2 regions of the Paenibacillus sp. FSL R7-0312 genome follow, and region 1 is predicted to be linked to the other one. Evidence: predicted binding sites of a transcription regulator. Region 1 holds the regulator's gene; the other holds the start of a gene.
What was found. The regulator LexA, encoded in region 1, represses DNA repair genes until DNA is damaged. The targets are predictions, from matches to a motif close to CGAACATATGTTCG.

Region 1 (15,203 bases):
GGTATACAAGAACACTACGAGAGGTTCTCCCGGTCTTCCGAGCAACTCCATCAGCTCATCCTGATTCATATCCTTCATCCAGCCGCCGCTCCTGCAGCAATTTCCTGCAGCCTCTCCAGCCCAAGCGGGCCATTGTACAGCTGTGTACCGGCAGGCACGGCCGGATATAAGATTTCGTACATTTCCTTGCGCCCCTCAAGGCTCGAGGTGTGCAGATAGATTTCCCGCGGGAATAATCCTTCGAGCACCATCCGTTTAGCCACTTCACCCCCGCAGAAATCCTCCGGGCCCATATCATAATCAAGCGACAGAATATCAACCGGGCCGCTGCGCAGCATCAGCAGACACTCTCCGGTGGTTCTGGCCAATGCAAAACCGGAAGGCCGTCTTCTCATATCGTCCATATATATATTCATCACGTTTCATCCTCCGCTTCAAACCAATGCCTGACTACAGCAATTTCCGCCCTGTGAGTGCCGTCAGGCCCTTTCTCTGTTTCCATCGCAACAGCAGACACATTGCGCAGAGGAGCAGAAGTCAGTAGCTCCCGCAGCGCCTTCCCGCCAATATGGCCTTGTCCGACCCTTGCATGCCTGTCGCGTCTGGAGCCGCAGGGGAACAGGGAATCATTCAAATGTACGGCAGCAAGCTGCTGCCAGTAGCCTAGCGCTGTGCCCCGCTGCAGAAACTCGTCAGTATGCTGCGGATTCCATATCCCTGATGCGAAGGCGTGACAGGTATCGAAGCAGAAGCCGATTTTCTCCGGATAATGACTCAATTCACGGACTTTGACCAGTTCTTCCAGCGTCATGCCTTCTTGGCCGTGATTGCCTGCCATATTCTCAATCAGGAGCTTCGTCCGGCCTTCCCACCCGGCCAGGGTGTCATTTATACATTGTATAATATTTTGATAGCCTTGTAATGGCTCCATTCCGGCAAAATGGCCAAAATGCACCACAATGCCCAGGGAGCCGCAGGCTTCGGCGATCTCCAGATCATTGCGCAGCGAAGCGGCCATAACGGCTCTGCCTGCGGGATCTGCGGCCAGATTGGTCGGATATGGGGTATGGGCAATGGAGACCATCCCCTGTTCCCGGCAATAATCGGCACAGCTGTGCGCATCCCGGTAGTCCACAGGCTTAAGCTTCAGACTGCGCGGATTCTTCGGAAAATACTGGAAACACGACGCACCGCTCTCCCTGGCGAACCGGGCAGCCTGCCCGTATCCGCCGCGTATGCTGACATGTGCCCCTATTCCGGGATTAAGCGTCATGCTGGCAATCCGGGCAATAAAACACCTTGCGTCCGGATTGCTCAGTCTTGATAATCGTTCCCCCGCCGCGCAGGCAGGGTTCGCCGCCGCGGTCGTACACTTTACAAGCATCGTTGTAAGAGCCGGTAACCGTATCTCCGGTCATGAACGGCATTTCCATATAACCGCCAATCTCGGTTGCCTCCGTCAATACCTTGCGCACACTGTCATACAGCCGGATTACTGCCTCCGGTGACAGATTCTGAACGAGCGTAGAAGGCAAAAGTCTTGCTTCAAAGGCAATCTCGTCGGCATAACAATTGCCGATACCGGCCATAACATGCTGGTTGACCAGCAGGCTCTTCAGCGCACCGCGGCGTCCTTTGAGCAGTGCGGCGAAGCGTTCAGCCGTCATTCTCCGGTCCAGCAGCTCCGGTCCAAGCTTACCCATTGCCGCTTCGCTTTCCTTAACAGACAGGAGATGCAGATATCCCAGGCGCAGACCCATGAAGTAGAGGATATGCTCTCCAAAAGCCAGTTCAACCTGAGTAGTCCGGTCCGGACGTTCCTCCTCTGTACCATAGAACAAAAGTCCGCCCAGCATCAGATGCAGCAGCAGTCTTCTTCCGTCATGCAAATGGAACAGAATATGTTTGGCACGGCGTTCTACGAACACGATCCGCGCTCCAACCAGACTGTTCACGAATTCTTCCGTCTTCATATTGATTGTTTTTTCTCTATTTACGGTTACCCCCGTAATTGGAACATTTATTAGATGCTGGCTCAGCAGCTTTCTGTAATTCTCCATTTCCGGCAATTCCGGCATATTGTCATCTTCCCTTCCAGGTTGGTAAAAGGCATACCTTTGTCATTATACACCGAGCAGCACCATAAGTTCAGCTAAATCAGCACAAATTTCATCCGGCTTAACTCCTGTAACTGTCTGGTAGCGCTCCAGATTATCGCGTGTGGTAAGACCCGTCAGCACCAGTATCGTGCGGCAGCCTGCATTTACACCGGCAGAAATGTCTGTACGCATATTATCTCCGACAACAACCGCTTCCTCAGATGTGATCCCCAGCAGTGAAGTCGCATAGGTAATCAGATGGGATTCAGGTTTGCCGATCACTACAGGTGACACTCCGCTAGCTGCTTCAATTGCAGCTCCAAGGGTTCCGGCGCCGGGCATCACCCCGTCATCGGAGGGGAGCATCAAGTCCGGGTTGGTAAGCACAAACTTGGCTCCTTCCCGGATCCAGCGCGAAGCCCGGGCCAGCGATTCATATGTAAAAGAACGGTCGATGCCCTGGACAACATATTGTGGATTCTCCGTAACCAGGGTCAGCCCCGCTTCGGCGCAGGCCTGCACCAGTCCCTCTTCTCCAAGTATCGCCACTGTAGCTTCCGGTGATTCCTCAGCAATGTAGCGTGCCGCAGCAAGCGATGAGGTGCAGACCTCTTCCGGATTCGCATCAATTCCCATCCCGCGCAGATGTACAGCAACACTTGCCGCTGTGCGTGATGAGTTATTCGTGACAAACAGGAACGGTACAGCCGCTCTACGCAGCGCTGCTATCAACCGATCTGCATCCGGAATCATCCGGCCGCCGTGATACAAGGTTCCGTCCAGATCAATTAACAAACCACCTATATTGTTCATAATACCCCCTGTTTGAGTCCCGTTTATTTAAATCATCGCATTAATAGTTAATGTTATAAATTATCTTCGCAATTTTCTAACCATTTCCCTCTATAGCCCACTGTTATTGAGTTTTTTGATGGCATCCTAACTTTTCCGCTACTCCGTTTCGTCAATTTCTCTACTGCTTCGTACGCTTAATGCTCTCCTATTATTTAAAATTTAACATACTTCGTCGAACGATAGCGAACCGCTGTACCGGCAGGCTTTTTTTGGCATAGCCCTGTCATTTCCTGCGCTTTCCCGGAAAATAATTCATTCCCCGGGGGCATTTCCCGTGGCTCTCCGATGGACCGGGAAGGTGCAGAATTCCTCCGCCAGCAGTGTAGCCGGGAAGATGGCCTGCGCCTCTTCCAGGAGTGGAATCAGCTCCTCCTGTGAGCTGTACCGCGAGCTGAAGTGGGTGAGCAGCAGTTCACGCCCGCCTGCCTCACGTGCAAGCTCCGCGGCTTGCCGGGCTGTACTGTGATGATACTGATAGGCCATATCAGCCAAGTCATGAGCAAAGGTAGCCTCATGAATGATCAGATCAGCATCCTGTGCCAGCGGCAGTGTTCCCTCGCAAGGACGGGTATCGCCCAGAATAGTAACAATTCGGCCGCGTTTCGGCGCATGAATCACATCCGCTGCCCGGATCACAACCCCGTCTTCAGATGTGATATCTTCACCTCTCTTCAGCTTGCCGTACAGCGGCCCGGGCTTCAGCCCGTAACTCTTAAGCAGCTCTGCATCGAGATTGCCCGGACTGTCTTTCTCCGTTACCCGGTACCCATAGCTGTCAATTCTATGCTCAAGCAATCCCGCCTCAACCTTGAACGTGTCATCCTCAAACACAAGCCCGCCGCTGTGCTCAATAATTTCAAGCTTGTAAGGGATTCGCGACTGGCTTGCGGACAGTGAAATATCCAGATAAGCTTTGACCCCAGGAGGTCCATACACTGTAAGCGGTGATGTACCGCCCTGATATCCGCGGCTCGACAGCAGCCCCGGAAGGCCGAACAAGTGGTCACCATGCAAATGGGTGATAAACAGCTTTTCCAGCTTGCCCAGCCGCAGCGGTGAACGGAGAACCTGATGCTGTGTTCCTTCTCCACAATCGAACATCCAGAATGTGCGCCGTTCTTCAAGCAGCCTGAGGGCGATTGAGGTTACATTCCGCTGCAGTGTCGGTACCCCGGCATTTGTTCCCAAGAAATATATTTCCATTATGCCCCTCCTCTCTTCTATCGTACTTCTCACCTTATTTTTATAATGCCGGTTCTTATGAAAAGAATTCTACTCTGTTTTAGCGCTGAAAGCATCTTTCAAGCGGAATCGGCTGGATACGATACATATAGCTTCTTATATTTCCAGCAAAAAACCTCCCGGTGACGGGAGGTTCAGCTATGACGGGCACAGCCCTTCTGACAGGTGATGATCAATCAGGGCAGTTACAGCTTCTCCACATTGAAATACTGCGCTTCAGGATGTGCAAATACCATAGCCGATACCGAAGCCTCCGGCTCCATCATGAAGCCTTCAGTAAGGTGAACTCCAATATCCTCCGGGGACAGCAGCTTGAATAACGGCCCTTGATCCTCCAGATCCGGGCAAGCCGGGTAGCCAAAGGATACACGGATTCCCTGATAACGCGCCCCGTGTCTCTGCTTCATCGTCATATCCGCCGGGTCCGGGAACCCCCAGGTATCCCGCATCATATGGTGAACGCGTTCAGCCAGACCTTCTGCCACCTCCAGCGCTACTGCCTGCAAGGCATGGGAACGGAGATAATCTCCCCGGTCCTTAAGCTCCGTGGACAATTCACGTACACCATGGCCGGCGGTTACGACCAGGAATCCGACGTAATCCATAACCCCGCTGTCCACCGGCTTCAGGAAGTCGGCAAGGCAGAGATAAGGCTCAACGTTCTGCCGTGGGAAGGTGAAGGTATGCAGCACACGGGCAGGGTTCTGCGGGTCATAGATCAGGATATCATTCCCGCTTGACTGGGCCGGGAAGAACTGATACATGGCATGAGGAACAATGGTACCTTCCAGCATCGCCTGATGCAGAATATCGTCTACGGTTTCTTTCAATTCCACTGTACGCGCATCTCCAGCTGTCAGCTGTGCTTCCACGGAACCACGCAGCCCCAGATGATGACCGAGCAGCATCTGCATGTTCACATAAGGAATAATATGTCCGAGCGGATAATTGCGCAGGACGTGACGTTCCAGATCCGGCGGAGTAAACACAGGGGCGTCCGCAGAAATCTTGGAGCGGACGGCACGCGTCAGCTCGGGAAGCGGCTGCTGCGGAGCCACAGCTATGGCAGCCTCTGCCTCTTGGCGTATCTCTTCCTCAATCTTCCCCCGCTCCAGCGGATTCATCAGCCGGTTGGCGATATCCAGACCATCCATGGCGTCCTTGGCGTATAATACCAGGCCGTCATATTCAGGCCGGATACGGGTCTTGGTGAACTTACGGGTTAATGCCGCACCGCCGACCATAATCGGTACGTCAATGCCGGCAGCGCGCAGATCCTGCGCCGTTAGCACCATCTGCTGCGCCGACTTCACCAGAAGGCCGGATAATCCGATGGCGTCTGCTTTTTCCTTGCGAAAGGCTTCAATTATGTTCTCTGGCGGAACCTTTATACCCAGATTGACGATCTCGTAGCCATTATTAGAGAGGATAATCTCCACAAGGTTTTTACCGATATCATGCACATCGCCCTTAACGGTTGCGAGCATAATTCTTCCTTTAACCGAGGTCTCATCCTTCTTCATAAACTGCTCCAGATGTCCGACCGAGGCCTTCATTACTTCAGCGCTTTGCAGCACTTCAGCAACAATCAATTCATTGTTATTGAACAATCTGCCGACTTCCGACATCCCCGCCATCAGCGGACCATTAATTATCTCAAGCGGACCGGATAACTTCAAGGCTTCGTCCAGGTCAGGAATGAGCCCTTCCTTGGTTCCCTCAACGACATACGAAGCGAGACGTTCTTCCAGCGAGAGATTGGAGATCTTCTCTTTCTTCTCGACCTTCTTCTCCCGGAAAGCCGCTACGAACGCAGACAAAGTATCATCATTCGTATTATAAATCAGCTGTTCGGCAAGCTTGCGTTCTTCTTCCGGAATGGAGGCATAACGCTCCACCTTTTCGGTATTCACAATTGCATAATCCAGTCCGGCTTTGGTGCACTCATAGAGAAACACAGAGTTGAGCACTTCACGGCCCGCTTCCGGCAGTCCAAACGATACATTGCTTATGCCCAGAATCGTATGAACGGAAGGCAGAGCTTCCTTGATCAGGCGGATACCGTCAATCGTCTCTTTTGCAGAACCGATATATTGTTCGTCCCCTGTTCCGACAGGGAATACAAGGGTATCAAAGATCAAATCTTCGGCGGCCAGCCCGTATTTGTTCACCAGCAGATCGTATGAACGTCTGGCAACCTCCAGCTTGTCCTTAGCCAGGATCGCCTGCCCGGTTTCATCAATGGTGCCCACAACGATCGCAGCACCGTATTTATGAATCAGCGGAGTCACGAGCTCGAATTTCTCTTCACCGTCTTCAAGGTTAATGGAGTTAATAATCGCCTTCCCTTGGCAATATTGCAAGGCCAGATCAATCACCTTCGGATCGGTGGTATCGATCATCAGCGGTACTTTGACCTTCTTCACTACCAGCTCGAGGAAACGTTTGATATCCTCCGTCTCATCACGGTCAGGGTCCTGCACACAGACGTCAATGACCTGCGCTCCGCTCTTCACCTGTGCGCGGGCAATCTCTGAAGCTTCCTCATACTTGCCTTCGACAATCAGTCGTTTGAACTTCCGCGATCCCAGCACGTTGGTCCGTTCACCGACCATGTAAGGACGGTTATCACTCTCAATGTACACAGGCTCTATGCCGGAGAGTGCCGGCGGATGAATGCCATCCAGTCCGCGCGGCGGATATACCGACAGGGCTTCGGCCATCGCCCGGATATGATCCGGGGTTGTGCCGCAGCAGCCGCCGGCAATGTTCAGCCAGCCCTTCTCGGCGAAACCGGCCAGCTTGCGGGCAAGTGAATCCGGAGATTCATGGTAGTTGCCGTTCTCGTCCGGGAGCCCGGCGTTCGGATAGCAGCTTACTGCTGCTGAAGAAATAGCAGACAGCGAACGGATATGATCGCGCATGAATTCCGGTCCGGTCGCACAGTTTAATCCGACAGAAATCGGCTTAAGATGCTCCAGTGAAATGTAGAAGGCCTCGATGTTCTGTCCGGCAAGCGTAGTTCCCATAGGTTCAATGGTACCCGAGATCATCACCGGCAGTGTAATTCCGCTTTTCTCGAAGGCATTGTGGATCCCTATACTTCCAGCCTTCACATTCAATGTGTCCTGGGAAGTCTCCAGCAGCAGGGCGTCAACCTTACCGTCGATCAACGCGACCGCCTGCTCTTCATAGCTGTCCACGAGCTCCTGGAACGTTACTCCTCCGGTTACGGAGAGCGTCTTCGTCGTCGGTCCCATTGCCCCTATAACGTACCTTGGGCGTTCAGGTGTATCGTATTTATCTGCAGCATTACGCGCAAGTCTCGCAGCCTCCAGGTTAATCTCCCGGGCCCGCTGCGGGATATCATATTCTGCAAGCACCACAGAGGTGGCGCCGAATGTGTTGGTCTCAATCAGATCCGCACCGGCTTCCAGGTATTTCTCATGAATATCCTGAATCACCTCCGGCCGGGTAAGCACCAGCATTTCATTACAGCCATCCAGCTCATCCCCGCCGAAATCCTCACCGGTAAGCGGCACCTGTTGAATCATTGTGCCCATGGCTCCGTCTAGTATCAATATGCGTTGCTGCAAGCTTTCTGCAAGTGTGAATTTGGCCACTTTCAATCCCCCCAGTAAAACATTAGAGTAAGTTTAGCAGAATAAAGGGAATTCGGAAAGCCTTCCTTTCCACCCTGCATTATTTGTATTAACAGTATAGCTACGGCTCACAACTCATCACGGCTGTACCGTGAGTTCTTTAGACGGCATTGAGTGCTGCGTACGGGCAGTCACATGGGAAGTGACCGTATAGCTGCCGGCTTGCTCAAATGTACTTTCACATACATAAGCTCCCTCTCCGTCACTTGCCCCTTTCAGCTCAGTGCTCTTGTCTGGCTCTGCATTATCTACAATTTCGAAGATCACTTCTTTGGCGTCCTCTACAACTACTCCGTCCTGACTAATGACAGCTTTAAAAATCACCTTGTCGTTAACGGATACTTCTTCCGGACTCCAGCTTAGCTCTACCTTGATAGGCACCATTGAGGAATCAGCAGCTGCATGCATATACATTTCCTCTTCATTATTCCCTGAACAGCCGGCAAGCGTCATGCCCATGACAATGCAAATGAGACCTCTAAGTATCTTTGGCTTAATCATCTGGAGCCCTCCCGGTTCATCGAATAGATTCATCTTCATGTTAACAACGAAAGTCAGATTGCTTTCTTCCTTATTATACACATTTTATTCAACTTGTCGGAAATAAGCTTCATTAACGGCCATATCACATGATAATAGTCATATACATGAACTACATTCATCTTGATCCTCGCAGGGATATTAAAAAAGCCAATATCCTATAAGGATACCGGCTTCATCTAAATCAGTTATAGGGAGTGTACCAATGGCAGAAGCTCCGAAAGATGCCTGATCTGATAATCCGGAGTGATGTCCGGGTCAGGAGTCTTGGCCGTCCGGTTGATCCAGACCGTCGTTAGACCTGCAGCCAATCCACCGAGAATATCAGTCGTAAGCTTATCTCCGACCATTATCCCTTGCTCAGGCGTAATATCCAGCAGTCCGAGGGCATGCTCGAAGATTGTCTTGTCCGGTTTCCCTTTACCGAAGCTTCCAGAAATGACAATATGGTCAAAATACGGAATAAGCTCAGGTACACCATCAAGCTTCTCCTGCTGGAGTGCAGGACAGCCATTCGTCAACAGCAGCAGCTTCACCTTGCCGCGCAGCTCATCCAGCACCTGAAGCGTCTCTTCATATATATAAGGACGGCTGCGGCGCTCAACGGCGAACTTGGCAGCGAGGCGTGCCGCCAGCGCTTCATCGTCCACTCCAAGAGAGGCAAGTCCGCGGCGCCAGGATTCGGTGCGGTAGGCCGGAGCAAGCTGTTCCAGCTGGCGGAATTCCGGCTGGTCTCCAGCTGTGAAGTTAGCCCATAGTGCCTCAAAAGGATTAATCCCAATCAGCTTCGTGAACGGAAAAGTCTCGTAAGACTCATAAAGCGCACGCGCTTCTCTGCGCACCGCCTGTTCAAGCTCTTGCGGATCAACAGAATCCCCTGCAGCCTCAGAGGCGTAGCGGAATGCTTCTTCCACACTTCGATCATCCCATAGCAGTGTATCGTCAAGGTCAAATAGTACGGCGGTAATCGGCATTTCGTTCTCCCACTCCCTATGCTGGTCTATCTTACTATTCGTGCACTACTTCAATGTTGTTGTTCTTGCCGAATTGTTCCAGGCGTGCAGCCATGGCGGCGGTGTCATACCGGTTGATCAGCTTGGAGAAAATCCATTGCTTGCGCTTGCCTTTATACTTAATGGTAACTACACTGCGCGACAAGGTAATCTTCTCAATTTCAGTTGCTGGCAAAAAGCGTTCGCGGTTGTATTTAATAGTAGACAGACGGGCGCGTTCCACCTTAAGGAACGGACGGCGGAAGAATAACAGCGCGGCAAGCAGGAAGTACAGTACTACCCCCAGCCAGTTGGCCAGTATTCCGCTTCCTTTCGCTTCATCAATGGAACCGACTACCCAGAACATAATGCCAAGCAGCATTAACACGACAGGGAATACAATATTCCGGCCTTTGAAAATATCGACGCTCTTTGCAGCAGCTTTAGAGCTCGTCCCATAGATCGTCTCTTTTCCCTGCTTCTTTCTTTGCTGATTGATTTGCTTGGTGTTGCGTTGAACCATTCTTTCCCAAGAACGGGCCATGTTAGTTCCCCCTAGTCATCCTGTATTATCTATGAAAAGGCCGCAGACTAAGCTTTACGTCCGTTGTTGCCTTCTTCATGCTCCGGATCATCCACAATCTCAATGGTATCAAGCTGGGCCCGGAAATTGCTGCGGATATTGCCCAGATATATCTCGCGGAGTTTGGCGCGTTCTGCCAATTCTTCCTCATTCAGGCCGCCATTCTTATGTTTGCGTGCCAATTCATTAATGCGTGCGACCAATTCGTCAATATTCAATACGTTCCCCTCCCCTATAAATTCATTCTAACTTTGCCATGAGAAAAAGAGCTTGTCAAGGTCTACCCCCTGAAAGCTCTCTTAGTCAAACACCAGTATGCTTCTTTCGGTTAATATACCGGCACGGTCAGTATATCTCCTGCCTTAATTCCGCTGTCCTTCAGACCATTTGACTTCTTGATCCCTTCTATATATACAGCAGTCCTCATATCATCCGGTTTATTCTTGAGTGCAATGCTCCACAAGGTGTCTCCGCGTTCAACTACGATCCGTTTCTCAGGCTTCATTAAAGTGACAGAACCAGCGAACACATTACCGACTACTGTAAATCCGGAGATCGTGAGTAATAGTATCAGAGATATCTTAACAAAGCTGACCTGGCGGAATATCGAGGTAAGTACAGACAGCAGGCGAAGGGTCTTGTCTCTGAATTGTGCCAATGGATTATGGGGTAATGGATTACCGGGAGCGGACACCTTGATATCCTCATTGTAGATACTATTGTAGGTACTGTATTTTAACATAAATATCGTCCTCCAAACACTTGTTCTTACTTTCGAAAATAATATAACACGAACATGTGTTTTGATCAATAGTTTTTTCGAACAACTGTTCCCTTTATTTTTCGGGCTATTATTCTCACAATTTAGAACTTATGTTTGTACGAACGGCAGTTCTATGTTATAATTTTCCCAAACATAGTATATGGGGTTGATTCCGATGTCAAAGATTTCGAGTCGCCAGCTGGCGATCCTGGAATTTATACGTAACGAAGTCCGCAGCAAGGGTTATCCTCCGTCCGTTCGGGAAATTGGTGAAGCTGTTGGCCTGGCCTCCAGTTCTACAGTGCACGGTCATCTGGACCGGCTTGAGAAGAAGGGCCTGATCCGGCGCGATCCTACGAAACCGCGGGCTATTGAATTGCTCGGACAGGAAGATTCAGAGAATGTACATCAATTCGTCCAGACGGTTACCCGCATCCCAGTAATTGGTAAGGTCACTGCTGGTGTTCCTATTACCGCTACAGAGAATATTGAGGATTACTTCCCGCTTCCTACTCATTACGTAGGGGATAACAAGGTATTCATGCTTTCTGTACTCGGCGACAGTATGGTTGATGCCGGGATTATGAACGGCGATTATGTTATTGTCCGCCAACAGCAAACCGCTGACAATGGTGACATCGTTGTTGCGATGACCGAAGAAGATGAAGCAACCGTTAAGACCTTTTACAAAGAACGTGATCATATCCGGCTGCAGCCGGAGAATCCGGCTTACGAGCCTCTCCGCCTTAACCGCGTTACTATTTTGGGCAGAGTCATTGGATTATTCCGCGATATCCATTAATCCTTCTCCTCCATAATCAGGCTGCTCCGCATCACGCGAAGCAGCCTTTTTCCTATTTAGATCCTGTTACGCTTGCCTAAAATGCCAAAAAACCAACGCAGGAACATTTGTTCCCATATCGGTTTTTGGCATTTTTTACTCCGAACCGCTTTAGCTATCCGCACATATCCTGATTACAAAGGAGTGCTGATCCCATGCCCAACTATCGAATTATTGTCGACCTTTCACAGCGCATGCTTTATCTGCTTGATAATGACACCGTAACCAGAGGATTTCCTGTCGGCATTGGCCGGATGCTGACCGTCTCGCCGGTAGGCGAGTACACGATCATTAATAAGCAGCCCAATCCGGGCGGACCGTTCGGAGCCTTCTGGATGGGCCTGTCCAAGCCGCATTATGGAATTCACGGAACGAATGACCCTTCCTCTATCGGCCACATGGTCTCCCACGGCTGTATCCGCATGTATAACCAGGACGTGGTCGCGTTGGCTGCCATCATTCCCATTGGTACCCGTGTAACCATCAGGGAGTAGCCGCAATCATGCAGCCACCTATAACTCCCTATATTTGAACACAAGAACCCCTCTGACGGGTTTTCGCCAAAGGGGTTCTTCACAGCATTATTGCACAGTTTGCTCATAACCAAGCTCGTCCAGAATACTTTCAGCCAGACTCCACTGTTCCGCAGGTGAGTCTTTGCTTTTTTTGGCGTAGACCAATGCACTCTTGGTAACTTTCTCGATCAGCCTGCGTCCCTGCTCTTTGGTGATGGACACTTCCATCCCGGAGCGGCCCACCACCTCAGACAGACAAAAGAACGCAATCCGCATCGCGTAATTGTCTCTGCTGAGGAAATAGAATAGATGAGGCACGTTCTTGAGCAGACGGTCAACCCAGTTCGTAATCTCCCGCACCTGATAGACTTCCCGGCGATCCTGCTCATACCCATTGAATATAATTATGATTTTGCCCCGTAGCCGCTTCTTCTCATATTTCTTAAATTCACGCAAATAGCTCTCGAGCCGCCCCTTCTCCACATCTTCTCTGGAGACATTCAGCACGGTGGTTCCGGCTGCATCCAATTTAGAACTTTCTTCCAAAACCATATCTGCGTTAACAGCCAGTGTACTATCCTGTAATTCTGGCAGTCCCAAACGCTGCCGTAATTGATCGTCCATTCTTCACACCTTCCTGTATCAAGCTCTTGTGCAGCTTGTTCACCATATCTCCTGGTATGTATCGTTCCTCAAACCTCTTACTCTTCATTGATCAATTATACTCCGTGCCTTCTACAGTCTCAATCGTACGGCAAAAAAGACATCCCGGGAGGATGTCTTTGATTGGATACTTTTCCCCTGACTACAGACTACAATACGCTGCGCAACGACCGGATAGCAATAGTGTTTAAACGAATCGCTTCACGTATAGATGCTCTGGCAGCCAGCAATTCTCTTCTGGCACGTGAACCACTTGGAAATCTGCGCAGGTTCTCATTAATTTCCTCAAGTCTTTCAAGCAGGATTGCTCTCTGTGCGAGCAGTGCATTAATTGCTCTGCGGATTCTGTTTCGTTCTCTTTGCGTCATCATTACACCTCTTTTACGTTTTATAGTATAAGAAATGCAAAGATTAGCTTCGGAGACTGTGTGATTTGGCAGTAATATTAAAATTAGCTTTCTTTGACCTTGATAGAGATAATATTGACAGGATTAAGATACTTGCCTCCTGCCGGAATCCAGCCTGTCAAACCACCGGATGTCAGATAGGTTCTGGCTTCTCCCGCCGATTCAAACACAGATTCAAGCTCTTCAATTTGCCCATTCACATACTGAAGCTCAAAAATAACTTTACTCACTTGCGACCACCTCCTCAGCTACTAATTCGTTACCCCGAAGCGTTTACCTGCTTTTACTTCTTGGGCAGCCTTACCCGGAACTCAAATTCGTCACGTCTATAGGTCATTCCGGCCAGCAATACATACTCCGGCGTCCATTTCTGTACAGGTCCGGCGTAATCAGCTATAACATGCGGTTTACCCTCGATCAGTTGAACGACATAGACCTTCACCTGGGCAAGTGCCGCCGCGAATATATCAGCATCACTTGAAAGAACTTTATACGCAGTATTCAACATCTTTCCTCCTTAGTGCACACGCAAGAATAATAAGGATTCATAGAGCAAACAAATCAGTTCAATTATAACGGGTTCTGGAACAAAATGTATACCCTATTTAGAGCTTAGAGCTTGATGAAAATGATCTTAAACAGCCCGAGGTATTTGCGCTTTGCCTTAATATCACCGATAAATGTCTTACCATCCTGAATATCAGGTATGCTGAATGTGGAGAACAGAATGTAATTTTCCCGGATAGTAAACGATTCGACCATAGGCTGAGCGACCATACTGGTAATTTCTCCAGCTAGCCCTCCCCCCAGTGTTTCCTCCAGATGATTCACTGCGTATTCTCCAAAGTCCTCTTTACCCGGATTCATGACCGCTAGTAAAACCAGTACTACTATAATTACGAAAGACAGTTTCGCCGCTGTTTTCTTGCGGGCTCTGGGTTCAGGCTGCGGAGCATCATATCGCGGGTTCATGTTTATTCCCTCCAGCTATAATATTTCTTGTATCGTGAACACTAACGGACTCACAATAAACCTGCAGATCATAACCAACAGCTCAACCGGCCCGCTTATCCCCACATCCGTTCCGCTCCAGTCCGGACTACCCGCTACCGGCAAATCCAGCCCGTATTGCTCTATAATCCGTTCCCTGGTATCAGTTGACATGCCAGTCCCTTCTGAAGCTCCAGCCTGAGAACAAATTAGCGTTAAGAATAGGATCATTGCAATGATACCTACATATTTATTTCTCATTTCATACCCCTATGTATCTTATTTATTAAAAAGGAAATACCGATACCGCAACGCCCCATATCAGTTATAACTGCAACTACTTTCCCAAGCCCAAACTCTCTAAACACATGCTTCAATACAGCCCTCCCTTAGTAAGCACCTTCAAAAAGGTTCCTCTAATGTACATATGATCTAGTATATAGGACATGGTACATTATGTAAAAGACATCTCCAGTTTTCATCATTTTATCTGCCCAGAAAATTCTCATTACGAATTTATATTCATACTTTACGCAAACGATATCAACTAGTGAAAACTAAATCATTCACTTACTGCAAGCAAAGATTGCCCCGACTGGATCAAATACTGATGCAGCCAAAATCGTAGTTGTGAACTACTCCTCTACCCATCATATTTAAAAGTAGCTTGGGAGCCAAGCAACTGGCTTACTGCTAATGTGAATTTTCAAAACGTCTCTGGCAATAAAGGAAATGTTTATTTTTACATCGAAGACTCTAAAGGGAAAATATATAGCACAACAGAAGTAGCACCTGGAGAAATGAAAACCGTGAATGGTATACCAAGTGGTGGATATCATGTGTATGCCAAAGCCAAATCTAAATCCGGCACTTACCACCTTATTATTGATGATTTCCCGTTCTGATCGCTAACGTTCATTAGAAAAATCCCAGAGCTCAATAGATTCTCTGGGATTTTTCTTTTCTCAGTTCTCAACCATGATCGATAACGGCTGTTGCCACTAACGGAAGGAGCTGTGGTAAGGGTTTATTTTGCATTTTCCATGGAAAC
Region 2 (15,203 bases), 1.5 Mb from region 1:
TGCTCCTTCTGGATGAACCGACCGCCGGGCAGGATTACCGGCACTATAACGAGATTATGGAGTTTCTGCGCGGACTCTGCAGCTCCGGGATCACGGTGATTATGATTACCCATGATATGCACCTGATGCTGGAGTACGCGGAACGGACGATTGTGCTGGCGGAGGGCAGGAAGCTGGCGGATGCCCGGCCGGAGGTGATTCTGACGGACAGGAATATTGTGAGCAGCGCTAACTTGAAGGAGACTTCACTGTTCAAGCTGGCGGTGAAGGCCGGAATTGACCAGCCGGTAGAATTTGTCCGGCGGTTTATAGAATTTGACAGGGGGAACCGCCGCAGATGAAAGCTAAGATGCTAACCTATACCAGGCAGGATTCACCGGTGCACCGGCTGACGGGGGCAACGAAGCTGATTATTTTTGCCGTATGGTCGGTCTCTGCCATGATTACCTACGATACCCGCTGCCTGCTGCTGATGCTGCTCTTCAGCCTGGCCGTATTCCGCATTTCACGGGTCCGGTTTCAGGACTATGCCTTTGTGCTCTACTTCATTCTGCTCTTCTTCCTGCTGAATCACATCGCGATCTTTGCCTTCTCACCGTTGGAAGGAACACGCATCTACGGCACCCGGCATGATCTGCTGCATCTCGCGGGACGTTATACACTGACTGCGGAGCAGCTTTTCTACCAATTCAATATCGCTCTGAAGTATGCCGTGGTCATTCCGATGGCCCTGCTGTTCCTGCTGACGACAGATCCGAGTGAATTCGCCGCCTCGCTGAACCGGGTCGGGGTCAATTACAAGATCGCTTATTCCGTTTCGCTGGCCTTGCGCTATATTCCCGACATCCAGCAGGATTATGAGAACATCTCATTCTCGGCACAGGCGCGGGGCATTGATATCTCCCGTAAGGAGAAGCTGCCAAAGCGGCTGAAAAACATCGTATCCATTCTGCTGCCGCTGATTCTGACCAGTATCGAGCGGATTGAGAAGATCAGCACTGCAATGGAGCTGCGCGGCTTCGGAACAGGCCGCAGCCGGACCTGGTACCAGGCCCGGCTGTTTACCCGCAGCGATTATACTGCGCTGTGTCTGATGGTGGGGATAGCCGCAGCCGCGACGATTATTACTTTTTATGACGGCTCGCGGTTTTATAGTATTTTCTGAGGGGGATGCTGGAAGTGGAGCTTCCGTAGAACTGCGGAGCGGATTGAAGTATAATAAGACAGTTGTAATCCTGGCCGGACGTTGTGGATTACCGCTGAAGCCGCTGCTCCAGCCTGGTCCATACGGGCAGGTAGCATAGCGGCAGTACCCCAAGCGAGCACACGACATTGAAAATGGTCTGGGCATGCGCAAGCTGCGCTGCAGGCCCGCCGCCGATCCAGGAGGACAGGCTTTGCAGCGGCCCGATGAAGGGCAGGAACAGCAGGGCGCCGCCGACATTGAGCGCCACATGCGACCAGGCAACGAATACGCCAGACGGCGTGCTGCCGATGGCGGCGATTACGGCCGTGACGCAGGTGCCGATATTCGCGCCGAGCACGATGGCGATCCCCAGCTCCGGCGGCATGACGCCGCTGGTGGCGAGGCCCATCGCCATGCCGATCACCGCCGCGCTGCTGTGCACCATCGCGGTCAGCACGGCACCTGCTGCCAGTCCCCACAGTGCGCTGGTGGCGGCATGCCCGAGGAACCAGCGGAACAATTCGCTGCCTTCAAGGGAGGGGCCGATCGACTGCATGACCGCGATGCCCCACAGGACCAGGGCGAAGCCGGCTACCGCGAGGCAGATGAATTGAAGCGGCCCCGAGATCCGGCGGCAGGCTTCAACCAGCCGCCATGCCTGCGGGGATAGCTCGCCGGCCATCACTGCGGCCGCCCAGAGGCATAATGCAGCGGCCAGCAGCGGCGCTGCCAGTGTGCTGATCTGCAGGCTGATCAGCTCTGTAGTCAGGCAGGTGCCGATGTTGCTGCCGAGGATAATGCCAAGCGTCCGGGCATACGTCAGCAGCCCGGCATTAACCATGCCGATGGTCAGCACGGTTACGGCCGTGCTGCTCTGCAGCAGTGCGGACAGCAGGCTGCTGGCAATCAGGCCTTTTGCCGGTGTAGAGGTTGCCTTATGCAGACTCCGGGTTAGCAGCGGGCCGGCGAGCCTCGACAAGGAGGCTTCCATCACCTTCATGCCGGCGAGAAATATGACAAGGCCATAAATGACAGGGAACAGCAGGTCACGGATCATAAGGACAGGCTCCTTTTTGGACGGGGGTTGTACACCAATATATGAAGGCATTGCATAGGACATGTATACAAATCCAGCAACAAGAACAGGGAGTTGAAGTCATTGGCATCGGTAATTCTGGAACGAAACCGTAAGAAAAGACTGGAACAGGGACATCCGTGGGTCTACGCCAGCGAAGTGGCCTCGGTAGACGGAGAGCCGCTGGCAGGGGGAATTGTGGATGTGCTGAATCACCAGGGCCGTTATCTGGCCACGGGTTATTACAATCCGGCCTCGCAGATCCGGGTAAGAATTCTGTCGCAGAGTAAGCTTGCAGCGATGGATACTGCATTTTTTGCCGGCCGGTTCGCAACCGCCCTGCAGCACAGGGAGCGTTTCCTGCCGGGTGCGGATGCTTACCGCCTGGTGTATGGGGAAGCGGATTTCCTGCCGGGGCTGATCATCGACCGCTTCGGGGAGGTTCTCGTCGTGCAGCTCCTGACCCTGGCCATGGATCAGCACCGCTCCGAGATCGTGGAAGCGCTGGTGCAGGTAATGGCTCCGCGCGGCATTTATGAGCGCAGTGATGTCAGCGTCCGCGAACTGGAAGGCCTTGAACAGACCACAGGCGTACTCTACGGGGAATGCCCGCGCCACATCACGGTGAGCGAGAATGGACTGAAGGTCATTGTCGATATTGAAGAAGGCCAGAAGACAGGCTATTTCTTCGATCAGCGGGAGAATCGAGCTTCCATCGCTCCGCTCATGAAGGGCTGGGGCGGGCGCAGCGGAATTACGCTGCAGGAGGTAGCGGCACAGGACGGTACGCTCCAGATGCTGCCGGTCAATAAAAGCGGCAAGCCGGTCACCTTCCCATTCTGGGACGGCGCAACCGTGCTGGAATGCTTCGCGCATACCGGCAGCTTCACCCTGCATGCCTGCAAATACGGCGCCAAGAAGGTAACCTGCCTCGATGTGTCCGCGCATGCGATTGAAAGTGCAAAAGCCAATGTGGAGATCAACGGATTCAGCGACCGGGTGGAATTTGTAGTGGATGATGCGTTTGCGTTCCTGCGCAATCAGGTTAAGGGGCTGGAAGAACGCTCCGAGCGGGCGACAGGCCCGGCGGCAGAGAGCAAACCCGGCGCTAAACCGGCTGCCAAGGCGGATACCGCGAAGCCGATGACGGCAGGCGGCGGACGCACGTGGGATGTGGTTATTCTTGATCCGCCCGCTTTTGCCAAAACCAAAAGTGCTGTAGCAGGCGCCGTCCGCGGCTACAAGGATATCAATCTGCACGGCATGAAGCTGGTTAACGAAGGCGGATATCTGGTTACGGCCAGCTGCTCGTACCATATGCAGCCGCAGCTGTTCCTGGAGACCATTCAGGAAGCGGCCAAGGATGCCGGCAAAGTGCTCCGGCTGATCGAGTGGCGGGCCGCAGGCAAGGATCACCCGCAGATCCTCGGCGTGGACGAAGGGCATTATCTGAAGTTTGCCATCTTCGAAGTGCGCAGCAAATAATGATGTTAGTTCAAGCCGGAGGGCTTGTCCGGGAGAGTCTCAGCTACTGAGGCTCTCTTTTTCTTACAGAGAAGTTGCTGGTACTGTAGCAGGGAGCCGTCAGCAGAGAGAAGCGGACTGAGGGGCCTCTATTTCTCCAAAAAACCTCAGAATGGGGTCTAGGCGGACTGGAATTCCGTTATGTTGCTTGCTGGATTCCATTAGGAGCTCTGACTTGTCCTTTAGCGGAATCTGAGTCCGTCTGCCCGGCGAATCCGCCTGATCTGCTCATATAACGGAATTTCAGTCCGCTTCCCGGGGTGGGGATCATGAACAAAGCAGAGGAACCGCGCGGAGTGCTGCAAGAATGGCCGAATAAGACGGTACGAAGTGCTGCTGAGTTGCTGGCTGCTAAAGGGCTGTACGCCCGGTTATGGAATCAGCGGAGGAGTGACTCTGCTGATTTTATTGGATTTTCTCCATTTAATGATCCGGTTTATCCTTCATCCAGGCTCTCCCAACCAGCCGATCCATGGCTTCGGGAGAGTCTTCTTTGCTGTTGCCAGGTAGCCGTGGCCTGAAAAAAAGCGGCAGGTATTTGCAAACAATGGCAAACGTACGTTCTGGAGCGCGCGGTGGAGGTATGCTATACTATTGGGACGAGATTATTCATAGATTCTGATATTCATCAGGCAATCCGCTTCTGTGTGTGCAGCAGCAGGGCGGCCTGCATTCTAATTCTCCGCCACGGAAGGAGTCTGCTGATATGACGGTTAACTTTTTGATCGGACGCTCGGGCAGCGGCAAGACAACTACAATATGGGAGACTGTATCTACGCGGCTGAAGACAGAGCCGCTTGGAGCGCCGATAATTATACTTGTCCCTGAACAGGGATCATTCGGTGCGGAGCGCGGGCTGCTGGCTGCGGGCAACGTCAAGGGCAGCATCCGCGCTCAGACACTCAGCTTCTCCCGGCTGGCCTACAGGGTGAAGCAGGAGACCGGCGGCAGTGCGAGTCTGCCGATCAGCGAGGAAGGCAAGAAGATGCTGATCTATAAGATCGTCAACCGGCGCAAGGAGGAACTGAAGCTGTTCGGCGCCTCCTCGGACCGGCCCGGATTCGTGGAACGGCTCAGCAGCCTGCACACGGAGCTCAAGCGCTGCTGCCTTGGAGCGGGTGACCTAGAAGAACAGCTCGGCAGAATGCGGGATGCGCTGGGAGGAAGTCCGATTCTGGCCGGCAAGCTGGAAGATCTGCACTTGGTCTTCAGTGAGCTGGAGCAGGAAATGTCACAGCTGTACATGGATCAGGAGGACAGGCTTGCGGAGCTGGCCGAGCATATTCAAGATTCGGGCTATATCCGGGGAGCCGAGATTTGGGTAGACGGGTTCCACGGGTTTACCAATCAGGAATTCATCGTATTGCGTGAGCTTATGCAATATGCCTCGGGGGTCAACATTGCCCTGACGCTGGACCGGATCTATCCTTCGGGCCAGGCACCGCATGAGCTGGAGCTGTTTCACCCGGCTGCGGTTACGTATATCAAGCTGCGGGGAATGGCTGAGGAGATGGGCCTTACAGTCTGGGACCAGCTTCTGGCCCCGCCTGTACTTCCAAGGTTCAAGGACAGTCCGGCTCTCGCCCATCTGGAGCGCGGATTCCAGCGCCGGCTGCGCTGGAACGGAGCAGCCGGGCAAGTGGAGGAGGCAGTCAGTATCCGGGCTGCGGCCTCCCGCCGGACCGAGGTTGAAGGCGTGCTGCGCGAGATGCTGAGCCTGGCCAGAGATTCAGGGGCCAAGTATGGTGAGATGGCTGTATTCATGCGGAATATGACGGATTATGAGCCGCTGATTGCTCCGCTGTTCCAGGACTTCGGCATTCCCTTCTTCCTGGACCAGAAGCTGAATGAGCTGCATCATCCGCTGGTGGAATTCATCCGTTCCGCTCTGGATGTAGTCCGCCGCCGCTGGCGCTATGAGGATGTGTTCCGCTGCGTGAAGACCGAGCTGCTGCTTCCGCTGGACGGAAGTATTACGCGCGCCAATATGGATGAACTGGAGAATTATGTGCTGGCCTGCGGTATTCACGGGTACCGGTGGACTGACGGCCGTTCCTGGAAAGGCATTCCCCGTCTCTCGCTGGAGGGCAGTGAGGCCGTAGATGAAGCCATGCTGGCCAGAATGGAAGCCTGCCGGAGCGCGATCACAGGACCGCTGCAGGCTTTTGAGCAGAGGGTCAAATCAAGCCGCAGCGGCCTGGAGCTGTGCAGAGCAGTATATCTGCTGCTTGAGGACACAGAGGCAGCGCGTAAGCTGGAACGGATGGGGGCGGAGTCTCTGGAACAGGGACGCCCGGAAGCTGCCCGTGAGCATAACCAGCTGTGGGGTGCTGTGCTGGACCTGCTCGATCAGATTGCCGAGATGATGGGCAGGGAAAAAATGGAATTTGAACTGTTCTCCGGCGTGCTGGAAACAGGGCTGGCTGAGCTCAAGATGGGGCTAGTCCCGCCTGCCCTTGATCAGGTGCTGGTGGGAACGATGGACCGTACGCGGGTGTCTGGAGTGAAGTATGCCTTCCTGCTGGGCTTCAATGAAGGTGTGGTTCCGGCACAGTTCAAGGAAGACGGGATCTTGTCCGAGGGAGAGCGTCTGCTGCTGGAGAATGCCGGTATGGAGCTCGCCCCCGGTTCATCCCGCAAGCTGCTGGATGAGCGCTTCCTGATCTACAATGCGCTTACAACTGCCAGCAGGAAACTGTGGATTAGTTACGCAACGGCTGATGATGAAGGCAAAGCGCTGCTGCCCTCGGAGATTATCCGCCAGCTGCAGGGCATGTTCCCTGAAGGGCTGGATGAGAAGTATCTGTCAGGGTTCCCCCAGGGAGGGGAGGCAGCTGATGAATGCGCGTCTGCGGAAGCGGTCCACATGAAATTTATCGGCCATCCTGAGCAAACCCTCCGCATGCTGATGCTTCAGCTCCGGCAGTGGCGCCAGGGGGTGGAGATTCCCCGCCTGTGGTGGGATGTCTATAACTGGTTTGCGGCCGATGAGCAGGAGGAAGTCTCAATGAAGCTGCAGCTTGAACGGCTGCTGGGCTCGCTGTTCTACCGCAACGAAGGGATCAGGCTGAAGCGGGAGACCAGTCTGCGGCTGTATGGCGGCTCCACACTGCGCGGCAGCGTGTCGCGCATGGAGAAATTTGTCGCCTGCTCCTTCTCTCATTTCGCTTCTTACGGGCTAAGGCTGAAGGAACGCCAGCTCTATAAGCTCCAGGCCCCGGATATCGGGCAGCTGTTCCATGCGGCTCTAAGCCAAATGGCGCAGCGGCTGCAGAAGGAGGGCCGCAGCTGGGGCAGTATGACGGCCGAAGAATGCCGCCGTGAGGCGGGCGAGACGGTAGACCGTCTGTCCCCGCTGCTGCAGGGCGAAATTCTGATGAGCAGCAAGCGTTACAGCTATATCTCACGCAAGCTGAAGAATATTGTCGGCCGCGCTTCAGTGATCCTCGGCGAGCATTCGCGCAGGGGGAGCTTCGAGCCAATCGGGCTGGAGCTGGATTTTGGCCCGGGAAAGGATCTGCCTCCACTGAGAATTACACTGCCGAATGGCTGCGTAATGGAGGTGGTCGGCCGGATTGACCGTGTGGATATGGCTGAAGGCGAGCAGGGTATACTTCTGCGGGTCATCGACTACAAATCAAGCCAGAAGGATCTCAAGCTGCATGAGGTCTACTATGGATTGTCGCTGCAAATGCTGACCTATCTTGATGTGCTGCTCACCTATTCCGAGCAATGGCTTGGTCAGGCTGCACTCCCGGCAGGCGCGCTCTATTTCCATGTTCATGATCCGCTGCTGACCTCGGCCAACGGGATGAACCGGGAGCAGGCGGAGCAGGAACTGATGAAGCGCTTCAAGATGAAGGGTCTGCTGACGGCAGACCGTGAAGTGGTCTCACTGATGGATACCACACTCGACAAAGGGTATTCCTCAATTGTTCCGGTAGCGCTAAAGAGCGACGGCAGCTTTTACAGCAGCGCGTCTGTAGCTACCCCCGAGCAATGGGGTCAGCTGCTGTCTTCAGTGCGCAGCACGATTTCGGATATCGGTACGCGTATTACGGAAGGCGATGTGGCCATTCAGCCTTACCGCATCCAGCAGGAGACCGCCTGTACCTTCTGCTCCTTCCGCCCGGTCTGCCAGTTCGACGAGGCTGTGGAGGGCAATGGCTACAATAATCTGAGTAAGCCTGGCAAAGAAGTAATCTGGGATCTGCTGTCCCGCAAAGGAGGAGAGAAATTGTGAGCATACATCCTGTAACGGAAGCGAAGCCGGAAGGGAGTCTGTGGAGTGACGACCAGTGGCGCGCCATTGCCGAGAGCGGCAGCGATATTCTCGTCGCGGCAGCAGCAGGTTCCGGTAAAACAGCTGTACTCGTAGAGCGCATTATCCGCAAAATCAGCAATGAGGAAGCAGGCTTCAGCGTGGACCGGCTGCTGGTAGCGACCTTCACCAAGGCTGCAGCCTCCGAGATGCGGCAGCGGATCCGGGAGGCGCTGGAGCGCAAGCTGGAAGAGGACACAAGCGGTGAGAACGAATATCTGCGCCGCCAGCTTGCTCTGCTGGGCAGAGCCTCTATTACTACGCTGCATTCCTTCTGTCTTGAAGTGATCCGCCGGTATTATCAGCTGATTCCGATTGATCCGGGCTTCCGTATACTCAATGAGCATGAGGCGGAAATGATGCGCCAGGAGCTGCTGGAAGAGCTGATGGAGGAGAAATACGGTGAGGTCACTGAAGACGGGGACGATAGCGTATTTGTCCGGCTTGTGGACTGGTTCAGCGGTGAGCGCAGTGATGATGCGGTGCATTCGCTGATTCAGCGGCTGCATGATTTCGCGCGCAGCCATCCCTGGCCGGCGCAGTGGCTGCGGGATACCGCTGCCGACTTCTCTTTGCCGGATGCGGAGGCCTTGAGCCATACGCCATGGGTGCAGAGCATTCTTGCCGAAGCCAGGCTGACGCTGGATGGTGCCATTAGCCAGCTGCTGCAGGCCCGCGAGATCGCGCTTCAACCCGGCGGACCGGCTCCTTATGCGGATAACCTGACGGCCGATCTGGATATGGCACAGGGGTTACGGGATGCGGTAGAATCGCAGCCATGGGCTGATCTCTATGATATTTTCATGGAAATCTCTTTCGGCAAGCTGAAGCCCTGCAAGAAGGATTCCACTGATCCCGGCCTGCAGGAGAGTGTTAAGGCAACCCGTGATCAAGTGAAGAAGAGCTTGCTGGAGTTGCAGAAATCCTTATTCGGGCGCCCGGCGGAATCTTTCCTGGGTGAACTCCATGAAGCGGCACCGCTGATGCACGAGCTGGCGGAGACGGTTATCGGGTTCGGTGAACGTTACCGGCTGGAGAAGGCGGGCCGGGGGCTGGTGGATTTCAGTGATCTGGAGCATTACTGCCTGCAGATCCTGCGCCATCCGGACTCGCATCCGGGACATTCCCTGCCCTCGGATGCGGCGATGGAATACCGCAGCCAGTTCGATGAGGTGCTGCTGGATGAATATCAGGATACCAACAGCGTACAGGAGGAGATCGTCCGGCTGATCTCCCGTGAGTTCCCCGGCAACCGCTTCATGGTCGGGGATATGAAGCAGAGTATCTACCGCTTCCGCCTGGCTGAACCGGGGTTGTTCCTGGACAAATACCGCAGGTTCAACGCTGGGCCGTCTGCTGAAGGTAACGGCAGTAGCCTGCTTGCCGGTGAAGCGGATGCCCGGACTGAAGCAAGTCCCGGGCAGAGCTATAATGCCGGCGGCTCAGTCATCGATCTGGCCCGCAATTTCCGCAGCCGGCTGGAAGTCGTGAATGCCGTAAATATGATTTTCCGGCAGATCATGGACAGCAATGTTGCGGAGATAAGCTATGACGAGCGTGCAGAGCTGGTCTATGGAGCCAACTTCCCGGGAACGGCGGAGAAAGGGCCGGATACTTATTTTGCGCCGGAGCTGCTGCTGATCGATAAGGGGACCTCTGCATCCGGACAGCCCGAGGAAGCCGGGGAGGACGATGAGCTGCCCCAGCAGGAGAATGAGGCAGTAGAGAGTGAGACTGCACAGCTGGAAGCACGGGCCATTGCCCGGCGCATCTCGCAGATGACAGGAATGACCGGTGGGGAACCGCTGATGATCTATGATAAGGCGCTGCGCATCATGCGTCCGGTAGTATACGGCGATATCGTTATTCTGCTGCGTTCCGCCCGTGTGTGGACGCCGCTGATGATTGAAGAGCTGCGGAATGAAGGCATTCCAGCATACGGCGACCAGAACAAGGGGTACTTCCAGGCTACCGAGGTGGAGATCGCCCTTTCGCTGCTGCAGATTGTCGATAATCCCCGCCAGGATATTCCGCTGGCCGGTGTACTGCGCTCGCCGGTGGTGAATCTGCGCGAGGAGGAACTGGCTAAGGTGCGCCTATGCAGCACCGGAACGTTCTATGATGCGCTGGTTGCGGCATCAGAAGCTGCGGATATACCGGGGGACAATCCTCCGGCGATGGGTTCAGCGGGTGCTGCCCTGCGGGTGGAGCAAGCAGGCGATGCAGGCGGTGATTTAACGGCAGAGACTGCTGCAGCGTATGATCTTGTCACAACATCAGAGCAAGAGACTCTGCTTGAAGACAGGGCTGCCGAGACAGAAGCCTCTGCAGCGCTGACGGCTATTCATCCGCAGCTACGGATGAAGCTGAAGACCTTCCGGGACATGCTGGAGGACTGGAGAAACGCCGCCCGGCAGGGAAGCTTAAGCGAACTAATCTGGCGTATTTATCGGGAAAGCGGATATCTGGAATGGGTTGGCGGACTTCCCGGCGGATTTCAGCGCCAGAACAATTTGAAGGCATTGTATGACCGGGCTGTTCAGTTCGAGAATGAGACCTCAGCCAGAGGATTGTTCCGCTTCCTTGTGTTTATCTCACGGCTGAGAGAGAACGGCGGGGATCTGGGCGTTGCCGGGGGCAGCAGCGAGGAGGCTGGCGGCGTCCGGATTATGACGATCCACAAGTCCAAGGGTCTGGAGTTCCCGGTTGTATTCCTGGCAGGCATGGCCAAAATGTTCAACCGGCAGGATCTGCATTCCCCGTTCCTGATGCATAAGGAACTCGGCTTCGGCCCCCGCTTCGTGGAGAGGGAGACACGGGTCAGCTACCCGACGCTGCCATACCTGGCCATTAACCGCCGTTCACGGCTGGAGCTGCTGGCTGAGGAGATGCGCGTGCTCTATGTCGGACTGACCCGTCCGCGCGACAAAATGATCCTGGTAGGCACGGTCCGCGATTTGCCGCGCACAGTATCTGGCTGGACTGCTATGCAAGGCCGGGAGGAGCTGCTCCTGGCAGACCATCTGCTGGCCCGGGGCCGCAGCTATCTGGACTGGGTGGGACCGGCGCTGATCCGCCATCCCGCAGCAGCTATTCTGCGCAAGGTTGCGGGAAGTGAGGGCACGGTGTCTACGGTACTTCACGGCGATGAGTCCAACTGGAGCATTTCGGTGCTCGGCGCTGCGGAGCTTGGCTCCGGAGCTTTTCTGGCAGCAGACGGTGACAGTGACAAGAATGAAGAACGCCGTATGGCGCTTGAGGCGCTCCGCCGGGGCAGGACTGTGCCTTCGCTGGGAACTGCCTCAGCAGGGGAGATTGCAGACAGGCTGCAGTGGACCTATCCGTATGCGGCTGCTTCAGGTATTCCCGCCAAAACATCAGTGACCGAGCTGAAGGCACTGCTGTCCATGCAGGAACAGCCCTCCCTTGATCTGCTGGAAGATACCTATATTCATGGGGAGCAGAACGCAAGAAGCGGCGGTGTCGGATATGGTGACAGCCTGCATCTGCAGCGCCCGAAATTTATGGAAAAGCGGGGACTTACCTCTGCTGAGCGCGGAACCGCGTATCATACCGTTATGCAGCATATTCCGCTGGATGAGCCGGTGGACCGGTCTGTTCTCGAGGCCACGCTTGCACGACTTGAACGGCTTGCCATACTCAGCAAGGAGCAGGCAGACGCGGTTGAACTGGGCGAAGTAGAGGATTTCTGTACTAGTGAACTGGGCCGCAGACTCTTTAAGTCTTCCTGGAAGACCAGAGAGCAGCCTTTCAGTTATAGCGTTCCTGCAGACGAGGCTTACCAGGGACTTGCATACCTGGACGAAGCGGCAGCGGGACTCCCGGCTGACGGCGCCAGCGGAGCCTTCAATGAGACCGTTCTGATTCAAGGGGTAATCGACTGTCTGTTCCGTGAGGAAGGGCGCCTGATTCTGCTTGATTACAAAACAGATTTCGTCCCGGTGCAAGAGGGAGGGCTCGAAACGCTGACTGAGAAATACCGCTTCCAGCTGGAGCTGTACAGCAAGGCGCTGCTTGATATTCTGGGCGAGCCGGTCAGCGAGGTCTGGTTGTACTTTTTCGATGGCGGACATGCTGTGAGGCTGTGAGAATATGGATTAGAGGCTAAGAGGCTAAGAATGAAATTAGACTAAGAGACTAAGAAATTAAGAGATTAAGAGATTAAGAACCTATATAGTTTGAACCTGAAAATATATAGATAGAGGCAAACGTGGCAGGGACAATTTTGAGAACATAGAAGTGTCAGCGTATGGCTTGTCTGCGGATTTCCACCGTGAAAAGCGGTTTAATTCAAGAAATCTGCAGACGGGTAACGGCCGGAGAGCCAAGGGTTCTCTGGAGTCACGATATAGACTGACCTGATAGACTGACAAAGAGTATCTATATAACCAACGCTTAGTCTGTAAACAAACAAGTAACCGGCCACCGATGATCTGTCACCCCGAATCTTTCAATTCTTATACTTGATTTGCAGGTGGCAGCAATGAGATCTTTATATTTACGCTACACACAAGCAAATGTTGTACGTTATACAACTTGAATTCTTATATTCACAACTATTCGAAAGATTGTTGTACGTAATACAAGAATTGTCCTGCTGATCCGCTTGGAGAAGCAGAATTGTCTTTAATACAACAATTCCGGATTAGGATCGATATTATGAGGAAAATGTTGTATTTCGTGCAGGATTTCAACAAAATACGCGGATGGTCAACACAAACGGCAGATTATCCGAAATTGCTCTGGCTACAGCAGCAGGCAATCCAAACATCTATATCTAAATCTATGATTGCCGCGGATAGGCGGGGAAAAGAGGGCGGAAATGCGCATATTGCACACGGGGGACTGGCATCTGGGGCGGACGCTGGAGGGCAGAAGTCGGCAGAAGGAGCAGGAGCAGTTCGTGGATGAACTGGTGGAGATTGCAGATTCCTCCGGGGCGGATCTGATTCTGATGGCGGGAGATGTCTATGATTCGGTCAATCCTCCAGCTGCGGCGGAGCAGCTGTTCTACGAGGCTGCGGCCAGACTGACGGCAGGCGGCAGGCCGCTGGTTGTCATTTCGGGCAATCATGATCAGCCGGAGCGTGTAGCTTCCGTGTCTCCGCTTGTCCGCAGCCAGGGGATTACACTTGTAGGGATGCCGACCTCAGAGCCGGTGACGGTGCATGCTGCAAGGACTGGTGAGATTGCCAAAATCGCTGCGCTCCCTTACCCCTCCGAAGCCCGGCTTGGCGAGCTGCTCGCCGGTGACGGAGGAGAGGCTGAACTGCGGCTGGCTTACAGCGCACGAGTCGGCAGGCTGATGAATCTGCTCGGCCGGGAGTTTACGCCGCAGACCGTCAATCTGGCGATGAGCCATATTTATGTGCTGGGCGGGGTGGAGAGCGACTCTGAACGCCCGATCCAGGTAGGCGGTGCCTATACCGTAGATCCTTCGGCGCTCTCCTGCGGTGCACAGTATACGGCACTCGGGCATCTTCACCGGGCCCAGCGGGTCAAGGGCGACGGAATGATCCGCTACAGCGGATCGCCGCTCGCCTACAGCTTCTCTGAGGCAGGGCAGGCAAAGTCTGTTGCCCTGATAGATGTTGCGCCCGGCGGGGAGCCGGTCTTCGAAGAAATCTATCTGAGCTGCGGCCGTCCGCTGGTTAATTGGAAGTCAACCGGCGGATTGCAGGAGGTCTACAGCTGGCTGGATGAAGGCAGGGATGCGGGGGCCTTCATCGATCTGGAGCTACGTCTGACGGAAGCGATGTCGATGAACGATATCCAGCGGCTGCGCAAGTCACGGGAAGGCATCGTACATATCCGTCCGGTTTATCCGCAGATGGAGCAGGAGCTGGAAGAGATGGCACGTTCACGCATGCCTGTGCAGGAATTGTTCCGCAAGTTCTACCAGCGCCAGACGGGCGGTGCGGAACCGGACGACAGCCTGATTGAGCTGTTCCTGGAGCTCGCTGAAGAAGAACAGCAGGAATCTGCGGAAGGGGAGGAGATGCTGAAGTGAAGCCGATACTACTGAAACTATCTGGACTGCAAAGCTATAGAGAGCAGCAGGAAATAGATTTTACCAGTCTTACCGAGACCGGGCTGTTCGGGATCTTTGGTCCGACCGGCAGCGGCAAATCCAGTCTGCTGGATGCGATCACGCTGGCAATGTACGGGAAAGTGGAGCGCGCAGTAAACGGGACTCAAGGCATTATGAACCATTCTGAGGACCAGCTCAGTGTAGCCTTCACCTTCGAGCTGACCTCTTCTTCCGGAGTGCGGCGTTACCGGGTGGAACGCAAATTTAAGCGGACCGGAGAGCAATCGGTCAGTAATACCATCAGCCGGTTCATCGAGGTTAAGGATGATGGCTATGTTGTGATGGCCGATAAGCTTGCGGATGTTACCCGCTGTGTGGAGGAGCATATCGGGCTGAAGATGGATGACTTCACCCGGGCGGTGGTGCTGCCGCAGGGCAAATTCGCCGAGTTCCTGTCCCTGCGCGGTGTAGATCGCAGGCAGATGCTTCAGCGGCTGTTCCATCTGGAGCAATACGGGGACGGGCTGGCCCTTAAGCTCAGCCGCCGCGTCAAAGAGAACGAGGCGGCACTGCGCGCGCTGGAGGCCGAGCAGCAGGGACTGGGCAGCGCGGGCCAGGCAGACGTGGAAGCGGCAGCTGTCCGGGTGCAGGAGGCAGTCCGGCATGCGGAGGAATGCCGCAAGCGGCTCACGGAAGCGGCGGCGCGCGCAGAGCGCTTCGCCCGCATCCGTGAGCTGCAGGAGGAGCAAGCCCGCCGGGGCCAGCAGCGGCAGGCTCTACAGGCCCAGGAGGAGCAGATTCTCCTCCTGGAGCAGAAGCTCGGCAAGGCTGACGATGCCGAGAAAAGACTGCCCGCGCTGAAGGCCTGGCGAAGCGCGGAAGAGGCCTGGAAGAGCCGTCATGCCCGCGCGGAGGGCCTGGAGGCTCTGGCATCCGCCGCCGGACAGGAGGCGGCGGTAAAGGCGGAGGCGGAAGCAGCGGCACAGGCCGCGCTTACCGCCGGGGAGCCGGCCCTCCGTCAGGAGGAGGGCCTGTTCCGCCGCGC

Region 2: a site for LexA is predicted at 4,337-4,350, ahead of addB (helicase-exonuclease AddAB subunit AddB). Genes of this name have one in related genera too.

Annotation. Positions count from the first base shown of each region.
Region 1 is NZ_JBBORE010000001.1:4,676,430-4,691,632, reverse strand. Features, by position in the region: gene MKX70_RS20615 (thioredoxin family protein) at 1-78, opposite strand, end outside; gene MKX70_RS20610 (cyclic-phosphate processing receiver domain-containing protein) at 75-416, opposite strand; gene MKX70_RS20605 (deoxyribonuclease IV) at 416-1,273, opposite strand; gene MKX70_RS20600 (Fpg/Nei family DNA glycosylase) at 1,263-2,078, opposite strand; gene MKX70_RS20595 (TIGR01457 family HAD-type hydrolase) at 2,124-2,912, opposite strand; gene rnz (ribonuclease Z) at 3,207-4,157, opposite strand; gene metH (methionine synthase) at 4,382-7,759, opposite strand; gene MKX70_RS20580 (FixH family protein) at 7,937-8,359, opposite strand; gene MKX70_RS20575 (HAD family hydrolase) at 8,587-9,372, opposite strand; gene MKX70_RS20570 (hypothetical protein) at 9,407-9,934, opposite strand; gene MKX70_RS20565 (DUF896 domain-containing protein) at 9,982-10,191, opposite strand; gene MKX70_RS20560 (LysM peptidoglycan-binding domain-containing protein) at 10,302-10,715, opposite strand; gene lexA (transcriptional repressor LexA) at 10,912-11,538, shown strand; gene MKX70_RS20550 (L,D-transpeptidase) at 11,733-12,071, shown strand; gene MKX70_RS20545 (hypothetical protein) at 12,159-12,716, opposite strand; gene MKX70_RS20540 (hypothetical protein) at 13,207-13,392, opposite strand; gene MKX70_RS20535 (hypothetical protein) at 13,446-13,670, opposite strand; gene MKX70_RS20530 (hypothetical protein) at 13,775-14,134, opposite strand; gene MKX70_RS20525 (hypothetical protein) at 14,150-14,326, opposite strand.
Region 2 is NZ_JBBORE010000001.1:3,140,075-3,155,277, forward strand. Features, by position in the region: gene MKX70_RS13690 (ABC transporter ATP-binding protein) at 1-341, shown strand, start outside; gene MKX70_RS13695 (energy-coupling factor transporter transmembrane component T family protein) at 338-1,165, shown strand; gene MKX70_RS13700 (Na/Pi cotransporter family protein) at 1,254-2,243, opposite strand; gene MKX70_RS13705 (class I SAM-dependent rRNA methyltransferase) at 2,346-3,746, shown strand; gene addB (helicase-exonuclease AddAB subunit AddB) at 4,492-8,028, shown strand; gene MKX70_RS13715 (UvrD-helicase domain-containing protein) at 8,025-12,215, shown strand; gene MKX70_RS13720 (exonuclease SbcCD subunit D) at 12,950-14,137, shown strand; gene MKX70_RS13725 (AAA family ATPase) at 14,134-15,203, shown strand, end outside.